Linked DNA regions of Rhodovastum atsumiense. The protein of the gene in region 1 interacts with the protein of each later gene in a pairwise test. Links are inferred from orthologs where the notes say so. Each region holds a gene or a part of one and is shown on either strand. Other genes may lie near its edges.

Evidence for each region. Proteins that work in one complex are often made in the same cells at the same time.
Region 2: the proteins of dnaA (region 1) and NBY65_RS13885 interact in binary tests that used the Escherichia coli proteins (3 or more experiments, as listed by UniProt). The link is inferred for Rhodovastum atsumiense from one-to-one orthologs.

What each region holds. Positions count from the first base shown.
Region 1 is NZ_OW485601.1:1,976,458-1,981,084, reverse strand. What follows is about bases 946-3,892. They hold dnaA (chromosomal replication initiator protein DnaA), read right to left. Parts: upstream 3,167-3,892; coding sequence 1,724-3,166; downstream 946-1,723. Other genes in these bases: rpsT (30S ribosomal protein S20), read right to left, coding at 3,529-3,798; dnaN (DNA polymerase III subunit beta), read right to left, coding at 946-1,590. Also shown: DNA replication/repair protein RecF, read right to left, coding at 1-292; more of dnaN, read right to left, coding at 466-945; NBY65_RS08950 (enoyl-CoA hydratase), read right to left, coding at 4,008-4,627. UniProt on the Escherichia coli protein: Plays an essential in the initiation and regulation of chromosomal replication. Binds in an ATP-dependent fashion to the origin of replication (oriC) to initiate formation of the DNA replication initiation complex once per cell cycle.
Region 2 is NZ_OW485601.1:3,069,708-3,074,327, reverse strand. The notes cover bases 1,081-4,020. They hold NBY65_RS13885 (replicative DNA helicase), read left to right. Parts: upstream 1,081-1,772; coding sequence 1,773-3,269; downstream 3,270-4,020. Other genes in these bases: alr (alanine racemase), read left to right, coding at 3,418-4,020; NBY65_RS13890 (SAM-dependent methyltransferase), read left to right, coding at 1,081-1,501. Outside these bases: rplI (50S ribosomal protein L9), read left to right, coding at 1-118; more of NBY65_RS13890, read left to right, coding at 269-1,080; more of alr, read left to right, coding at 4,021-4,563; NBY65_RS13875 (MlaE family ABC transporter permease), read left to right, coding at 4,560-4,620. UniProt on the Escherichia coli protein: The main replicative DNA helicase, it participates in initiation and elongation during chromosome replication. Travels ahead of the DNA replisome, separating dsDNA into templates for DNA synthesis.

The DNA of each region.
Region 1 (4,627 bases):
ACACCCGCCGTTCCGCCGGGCCGCCGGGCGGCGTGCCGGTGCCGATGTCGAACCCTTCCTCCGGCGCCTCGAATCGCCCGGCCACCGCCCAGGCCCGTCCGCCATGCCGCGCCAATTCGCCCAGCCGCGCCCCGCGCAGGCCCCGGCCGGGCACCAGCAGCGAAATCGCCTCCAGCAGGTTGGTCTTGCCACTGCCATTGGGGCCCCAGATCGCCGCCACCCGACCCCGCGGTTGCCAGGTGAGCTCGGAGTAGTTGCGGAAATCCGTGAGCGCCAGTCGCGCGAGCCGCATGGATGGACCTGTTGGCGGGGCGTTGCCCCGCGCCCCACCAGGGCTTCGCCCTGGACCGACCAAGGGCTTCGCCCTTGGAACCCGATTTTCTGTGCCGCGCAGCGAGACTGGGGTGCAGGGGCCTTGTGGCCCCTGCCGGGTCCAGGGCAGAGCCCTGGCCTTGCTTTCTTCCCTTACACGCGCATCGGCATCAGCACGTACAGCGCGCTGGCGTCGGCGGCATCGCGCACCACGGTGGGCGCGGCGCCGTCGGAGAAGCGGAACTCCACGTCGCCGGCGATCTGGTCGGTGATGTCGTTGAGGTAGCGGGCCTGGAAGCCGATCTCGAGCGGTCCGGCGTCGTATTTGACGTGGTCGGCGTCGAGTTCCTCGGTGGCGGTGCCCTGGTCCGGGCTGGACGCCGAGAGCACCAGCAGGTCGCGGTTGAGCGCCATCTTCACCGGCCGCGAGCGTTCCGAGGAGATGGCGGCGACGCGGGCGACGGCGTCGGCGAAGTCCTTCTTGCCGACGCGCAGGACCTTGTCGTTGTCGCGCGGGATGACGCGTTCGTATTCGGGGAAGGTGCCGTCGATCAGCTTGCTGGTCAGGGTGATCGGGCCGACCTTGAACTGGATGCGGGTATCGGACAGCGCGATTTCGACGTCGCTGCTGACCTCGTCGAGCAGCTTGCGCAGCTCGCCCACGGTCTTGCGGGGCACGATGACGCCAGGGATGCCGGAGGCGCCCTCGGGCAGCGGTTCCTCAACCCGGGCGAGGCGGTGGCCATCGGTGGCGACGGCGCGCAGCACGGGGGTGCCGTCGGCCTCGGCCGCGTGCAGGTAGATGCCGTTGAGGTAGTAGCGGGTTTCCTCGGTGGAGATGGCGAAGCGGGTGCGGTCGATCAGGCCGCGCAGCGCCAGCGCCGGCAGGGCGAAGCGGTGGGGCAGGGTGCCCGCGGTCATCGAGGGGAAATCCTCGGTGGGCAGCACGACCAGGCTGGTGGCGTAGCGGCCCGAGCGCAGCGTGAGCTGGGCATCGCCGCCGGGGTGGTCGAGTTCGACCTCGGCGCCTTCCGGCAGCTTCCGGACGATTTCGTACAGCGTGGCCGCCGGGGCGGTGCAGGCGCCGTTGCGGCTGGTCTCGGCGGTGATATCCTCGACCACCGCGATTTCCATGTCGGTGGCGGTCAGCGTGAGCTGGCCATCGCGGACGGCGATCATGACATTGGCGAGGATGGGGATGGTGTTGCGCTTCTCCACCACGCTTTGTACGTGCGCCAGCGCCTTCAGGAGCGTCGCTCGTTCGGCCTTCAACCTCATGGCGTCATCCTCTTGGACCGGCGCGTCGGGAACCGACGGGGCACGGACCCAAAAGCACGCCGCCGGCCACGACTCGGGTCGATCAGTTTAGCAACCAGCTTGTCCAGCGAAAAGTGCGCCAGTGGCGAAAGCCCTATGATTCCAGCATCCGGCGCAGCAGTTCGACATCCTCGGCGAAGCTGGCGTCGCGTTCCATCAGCTCGGCGACGCGCTGGACGGCGTGCATGACGGTGGTGTGATCGCGGTTGCCGAACTTGCGGCCGATCTCGGGCAGGGAGCGGCTGGTAAGCTGCTTGGCCAGGTACATGGCCACCTGGCGCGGGCGGGCGACGTTGCGGGCGCGCCGGGCCGAGGACATGTCGGTCAGGCGGATGTTCCAGTGCTCGGCGACCTTGCGCTGGATTTCCTCGATGGTGACGCGGCGGTCATGCGCCTTGAGGATGTCGTGCAGCACCTCCTGGGTGGATTCCAGGGTGATGGTGCGGCCGAACAGGTTGGCGTGCGCGATCAGGCGGTTCAGCGCGCCTTCCAGCTCGCGGACGTTGCTGGTGATCTTGTGGGCGAGGAATTCAAGCACCTTGGGTGGCACGGGCACGCCGGCGCGGGCGGCCTTGGCCTCCAGGATGGAGACGCGCAGCTCGAAGGTGGTGGCGTGCAGGTCGGCGACCATGCCACAGCCAAGGCGGGTGCGGACGCGCTCCTCGAGCCCGGAGAGGTCGGAGGGCGACTTGTCGGCCGACACCACGATCTGTTTGCCGGCGTCCACCAGGGCGTTGAAGGTGTGGAAGAATTCTTCCTGGGTGGCGTCCTTGCCGATCAGGAACTGCAGGTCGTCGATCATCAGCACGTCGACGCTGCGAAGTTGTTCCTTGAACTCCATGGTCGATTGATTGCGGATGGCGGCAATGAAGCGGTACATGAACTTCTCGGCCGACATGTAGGCGACCGAGACCGGCACGCTGCCGCGCGGGCCGTCGCCGGTGAGTTCCCAGGCGATGGCATGCATCAGGTGGGTCTTGCCCAGGCCGACCCCGCCGTACAGGAACAGCGGATTGAAGCCGACGCTGGCCGGTTTCTCGGCGACGCGCCGGGCGCAGGCATAGGCGAATTCGTTGGGCTTGCCGACGACGAAGCTGTCGAAGGTGAAGCGCGGATCGAGCGCCGCGGCCAGTTCGGCGCGCGGGTCGGCATGGGCCGCCTGCGGCTGGCCACTGGCGGCGAGGCCGGATGGGATCGGTTCGGCAATGGGTTCGCCGATCGGCTCGCCCACGACGAGCGGCTCGGCGAGGCCGTCATCGCCGGCATTGCCGCCGACGCGGATATCCACCCGCCGGACCCGGCGGTTTTCGCTTTGCCAGAGCGCGTTGAGGCGATCGCCGTAATGGGTGCGGACCCAGTCGCGCAGGAAACGGGTGGGCAGACGAACGGTGATCTCGTCGCCATCAAGGCCGCCAAGCGTCATCTGGCGCAGCCAGGTACGGTATTCGACTTCGCCGACCTCGCTTTGCAGCCGGCTGCGCACACGGTTCCACTGGGCCGCCAGTTGCGCTTCCTCCAGGGAGCGCTGGTCGGTCATGACAGAGGCGTCACTGCCGATGTTTCCGCCGTTCGTCACGCACGCCCCCCTGCCCCGACCGGTCAGTCACGCGATCGCGGCCCACCGAATAGTTCCGGGTGAAGCCTGCCCCTCCTCATCCCGGCCGATATCAGCAGCAACACTGCCGATCAGGTAATGGTTAAGCATGATCGGGACGGAAGGCAACCGCATTTTGGGAAGTGCAAATAAAGATCAAATGAAGCTACCAACAGAGCAAGACAAAGTTCAGAAAATAACGATCCGCTCTGCGTCGCGTGATCCGGTATCGAAACAATAATCCGATATCGAAACAATACTTGCCGACTCCGGCCCGGGCACGGCGTGCCCGGCCGGGACGGAAATCAGGCGACCGGCAGCGCCTTGATGCGGGCGGACAGGCGCGAGATCTTGCGTGCCACGGTGTTGTCGTGGACCACGCCCTTGGTGGCGGCGCGCTGCAGCTCGGGCTGCGCGACGCGCAGGGCCTCGGCCGCCGCCGTCTTGTCGCCGCTGGCGATCGCCGCCTCGACCTTCTTCACGAAGGTGCGCATGCGTGACTTGCGCGCCTGGTTGCGCGCCGTGCGGCGCTCGGTCTGGCGGATGCGCTTGCGCGCGGACGCGGTATTGGCCATGGGCTCTCTATATCGACAAGTGGTGCAGAAGTCTGATTCGGGATGGTCGCTCGGCCCGGGCGCCGCAACCTTCCGGTGCGCCCGCCGAGATGAGGGGACGTGGTTTAGGCAGGGCAGCCCAGGGAGTCAAGGAAACCGGCTTGCGGGGGCCTGCATACCGCCGCCGCGGGGCATGCAGGCTCGCTGCCGGCCGGCGCCCTGGCGCCGGTTCAGGCCGAAAAGTCGGGCTTGCGCTTCTCCACGAAGGCGGCCATGCCCTCGCGCTGGTGCGGGGTGCCGAACAGCGACAGGAACAGCGCACGTTCGTAGCGCACGCCCTCGGTCAGGGTGGTCTCGAAGGCGCGGTTGACGCAATCCTTGGCGAAGCCGACGGCGACGGGCGAGAGCGCGGCGATGCGCTCGGCGACCTTCAGCGTCTCGGCAAGCAGCTGGTCGGCGGGGAAGATGCGGCTGACCAGGCCGGCGCGCTCGGCCTCGGCCGCGTCCATCATGCGGGCGGTCAGCACCAGGTCCATCGCCTTGGCCTTGCCGACCGCGCGGGTCAGGCGCTGCGTGCCGCCCGCCCCGGGGATGACGCCGAGATTGATCTCGGGCTGGCCGAACTTCGCGGTATCGGCCGCGAAGATGGTGTCGCACATCATGGCGAGTTCACAGCCGCCGCCCAGCGCGAAGCCGGCGACCGCGGCGATCACCGGCTTGCGGATGCGCAGGATGCTCTCCCAGCGCTTGCCGATGAAGTCTTCCAGCGGGTAGGTGCGGGGCTGCATCTCCTTGATGTCAGCCCCGGCGGCGAAGGCCTTTTCCGAGCCCGTCAGCACGATCGCGCCGA
Region 2 (4,620 bases), 1.1 Mb from region 1 along the record:
CCCCGAGGAAGCCGAGAAGCAGGCCCGCGGCGAGAGCATCGCCACCGAGGAGCCCGAGGAGGAGCCCGTCTACGACGAGGCCGCCCTGCTCGAGCAACAGCCGGCCGCCGAAGCGTAATCGCCCCGCCCCTCTCCCGCCGCGCGGGAGAGGGGCGACGGCTATCCCACCGCTGTCCCGATTCGCTTCGTGAAGCGGTGCGTACTTGAAACCTGTCAAGTTGGATAACCATTTCCTCGCCCGACCGACATCCAGGCGGGAGGGGAAACCATGCGTGCCGCCCTCGACAGGATCTTCCGGCGATTTGTGGTCAGCGGCCGCCTGACCATCCACTGGCCCGACGGCCAGGTTTCATCCCATGGCACGGGCGAAGGCCCGACCGCCGGTCTCGCGCTGCGGGACACGCGCCTGCTCGCCGGATTGCTGCTGCAGCCCGACATCACAATTGGCGAAGCCTATATGGATGGGCGGATCGCGCCGGTGGACGGCACGATCTACGACGTCCTCGACGTGCTGATGTCCAACTATTCCGCGGGCGCGGCACCGCATCGGCTGCTTGCGCTGCAGGAATTCCTCGGCCGCGTCACCCGCTGGATCCGCCAGTTCAACCCGGCCGCACGGGCGCGACGCAACATCGCCCGCCACTATGACCTGAACGGACGGCTCTACAGCCTCTTCCTCGATCGCGACCGCCAATATTCCTGCGCCTATTTCCGCACCGGCACCGAGACGCTGGAGCAGGCGCAGATCGCCAAGAAGCACCACATCGCCGCCAAGCTGAAACTCGACCGCCCGGACCTGTCCGTGCTCGACATCGGGTCAGGCTGGGGCGGCATGGCGCTGACGCTCGCGCGCGACTACGGCGCCCGCGTGACCGGCATCACCCTTTCCTCCGAGCAACTCGCCGAGGCGCGGGCGCGCGCGAGCGCCGAGGGGCTGCAGGAGCGTGTCGGCTTCGAGCTGTGCGACTACCGGGCGATGACACGGCGCTTCGACCGTATCGTTTCGGTCGGCATGTTCGAGCATGTCGGCGTGGTGCATTACCGTCAGTATTTCGAGGCGATCCGCCGCTGCCTCGCCCCTGACGGGGTCGCGTTGCTGCATGCGATCGGCCGTCCGGACGGACCGGGGCGCACCAATCCCTGGATCGCCCGGTACATCTTCCCGGGCGGCTATATCCCCGCCCTGTCGGAGGTGCTGCCGGCGATCGAGAAGGCCGGGCTGGTCGTCACGGACATCGAGATCCTGCGGCTGCACTACGCCGAAACGCTGCGCCACTGGCGCCGCCGCTTCGCCGCCAACCGCGACACCATCGCCGCGCTGTACGACGAACGGTTCTGCCGCATGTTCGAATTCTATCTCGCCGGTGCCGAGCTGGCCTTCCGCCGGCATGGCCAGATGGTGTTCCAGATCCAGATCACCCGCGACCAGGGCGCCCTGCCGCTCACGCGCGATTACATGTTCGAGGCGGAACGGGTGATGGCGCCGCGCGTCTCGGCGTGAGGCCGCGAAGGGCTCGCGAAACGCTCCGATATTATTACGATCTTTCGATGCGTTGATATCGAAACGATTTTACCGACTCCGCCCGCGCCCGCTGCCAGCGTTGCGATGGCATGCAAGGGCCGGGCGGCCCCGCATTTCCCCTGAGGCGACTCTGCCACAGCCCGCCCTAACGACGATTCCATCCCCCTGATCCACCTTATCCACAGGCCTTGCGCCCCTGTCTGGACGCGGTCCCGGGCGTTATGCTGGGGGCTTCCCAGGCGCCCCCCGCATGAACACAGTTGATTCGCCGCCCCCGCTGTTTGGCCTCTCGCAGCGCCTTCCCCCGGCCAATATCCAGGCGGAGCAGGCACTGCTTGGCGCGCTGCTGGCCAACAACAAGGCGTATGAGCGGGTCAGCGAATTCCTGCAGGCCGATCATTTCGCCAATCCGGTGCATGGCCGCATCTATTCCGCCATCGCCCGCCGCATCGAGGCCAACCAGCTCGCCGACGCGGTGACGCTGAAGGCCGAGTTCGAGCATTCCGGCATTCTCGGCGAGGTCGGCGGCACCGCCTATCTCGCGCAGTTGCTCGGCGCGATGGTCGGCATCATCAACGCCGGCGAGTACGGCCGTGCGATTTACGACGCCTGGCTGCGCCGGCAGCTCATCGACATCGGCGAGGCCGTCGTCAACAACGCCTTCGGCGCCACGCCGGAACTCGACGGCTCCGGCCAGATCGAGGTGGCCGAGCAGGAGCTGTTCAACCTCGCCGAGCGCGGCACCTCCCAGGGCGGCTTCGTCACCTTCGAGCACGCGCTGACCGAGGCGATCCAGAACGCCGAGCGGGCCTTCCACCGTTCCGGCGGCGTCTCCGGCCTTTCCAGCGGGCTGCGCGATCTCGACAAGAAGACCGGCGGGCTGCATCCCTCCGACCTGATGATCCTCGCCGGGCGCCCGGGCATGGGCAAGACGGCGCTCGCCACCAAGATCGCCTTCGGCGCCGCCCGCGCCTTGCAGGCAGAGGCGCGGGCCGCCGGGCCAGAGACACCCACGAAAGGCTCGGTCGCCATTTTCTCCCTGGAAATGAGCGCCGAGCAGCTCGCCACCCGCCTGCTTTCGGAAGAGTCGCGGATTTCCGGCGAGCGCATCCGCCGCGGTGATATCGGCCAGAAGGATTTCGACCGCTTCGTCCAGGTCTCGCGCGAGATCGGTTCGTTGCCGCTGCACATCGACGACACGCCGGCGATCACGCTCTCGGCCATGCGCACGCGCTGCCGCCGGCTGGCCCGCACCAAGGGCCTGTCGCTGATCGTGGTCGACTACCTGCAGCTCATGCGTCCCGCCGCCGGATCGCGGCCGGAAAACCGCGTGCTGGAAATCAGCCAGATCACCATGGGGCTGAAGGCGATCGCCAAGGAGCTCGCCGTCCCGGTGATTGCGCTTTCGCAGTTGTCGCGCTCGGTGGAAAGCCGCGAGGACAAGCGTCCGCTGCTGTCGGACCTGCGCGAATCCGGCTCGATCGAGCAGGACGCCGACGTGGTAATGTTCGTCTATCGTGACGAATACTACCTGCAACAACGCGCGCCCAAGCAACTCGCGTTCGAGAACGAGGAAAAGTTCCATGGCGCCGTCGAGAAATGGCAGCGCGACATGGAGAACGTGCATAACCGCGCCGAGCTGCTGATCGAGAAGAACCGCCACGGCGCCACCGGCAAGATCGACCTTTATTTCGAAGGCGAATTCACCCGCTTCGCCGATCTCGACCTGCACCACGATGGCGAGTGACGGCACCGGGATCCGCGGGCGCCCGGCTTTCGCACCATCCGGCACGTTCTGATATGGTCATGTGCTCTGGCCTGGAACCGCGCAGGCGCGCCGCGTCCGGCATGGGGTCGGACACGACGCCGCCGCGCCAGCAAGGATGCCGGAATCCGTGACGGAGACGCCTCTGGTGGACCGGGACAGCTTCCCCGCCACCGCCCCCGACGCCGCGACCGCGGTGCTGGAACTCGACCTCGATGTCATCGCCGCCAACTGGCAGGAGCTGCGCCGCCGCCATCCGGGCGGTGATGTCGCTGGCGTGGTCAAGGCCGACGCCTATGGCCTCGGTGCCGCCGCCGTCGCCCCACGCCTGTATGCGGCTGGCTGCCGACATTTCTTCACCGCCCATCTGGCCGAGGCGATCGCCCTGCGCCCGCGCCTGCCCGGCGCCCTGATCGCCCCGCTCAACGGCCCGGTGCCCGGCACAGAGCACGCTTATCTCGCGCATGACATCGTGCCGGTGCTCGGCGGGCTCGGGGAGATCGAGCGCTGGACCGCGCTCGCCCGCGCCGAGGGGCGGAAACTGCCGGTGCTGCTGCACGTCGATACCGGCATGAACCGCCTTGGACTCGATGCCGCCGGGCTCGCCGCCCTGGCCGATGCGCCCGAACGGCTCGCGGGGCTTTCGATCCGCTACGTCATGACGCATCTGGTCGCCGCCGAGCTGCCCGACGACCCCGCCAACGCGGAACAGCGCCGGCGCTTCGCAGCCGCCTGCGCCGTCCTGCCCCCCGCCCCCCGCAGCTTCGCCAATTCCTCCGGCATCTTCCTTGGCGCCGGATTCGCCTCCGACCTCGCCCGTCCGGGGGCGGCGCTCTATGGCATCAACCCCACCCCGGGACGGCCGAACCCGATGCGGGTGCCGTTGCGCCTGCGGGCCCGTGTGCTGCAGGTCCGCGACATCGCGGCCGGCGAGAGCGTCGGCTACAATGCCACCTGGCGTGCGCCCCGCCCCAGCCGCATCGCCACGCTTGGCATCGGCTATGCGGATGGCTGGCCGCGCCCGGCCTCGGGCCGCACCCGCGCCCTGCTGACCGGGGGGGGCTTTGACGGCACCCCCGTACCGCTGGTAGGCCGTGTTTCCATGGACCTGACCACCTGCGATGTGACGGACGCCCCGCCCGTGGTGCCCGGCGACTGGCTGGAACTCATGGGCCCCACCATCACGCCGGACGACATTGCCGATGCCGCCGGCACCAACGCCTACGAGATCCTGACCGGACTCGGCCCGCGTATTGCCCGGATCGTGCCGGCGTGACCGCGTTGCTGGATGCGCTGGCCAGGCTCGGCCGCGCCGTGCTGACCACCTTCACGG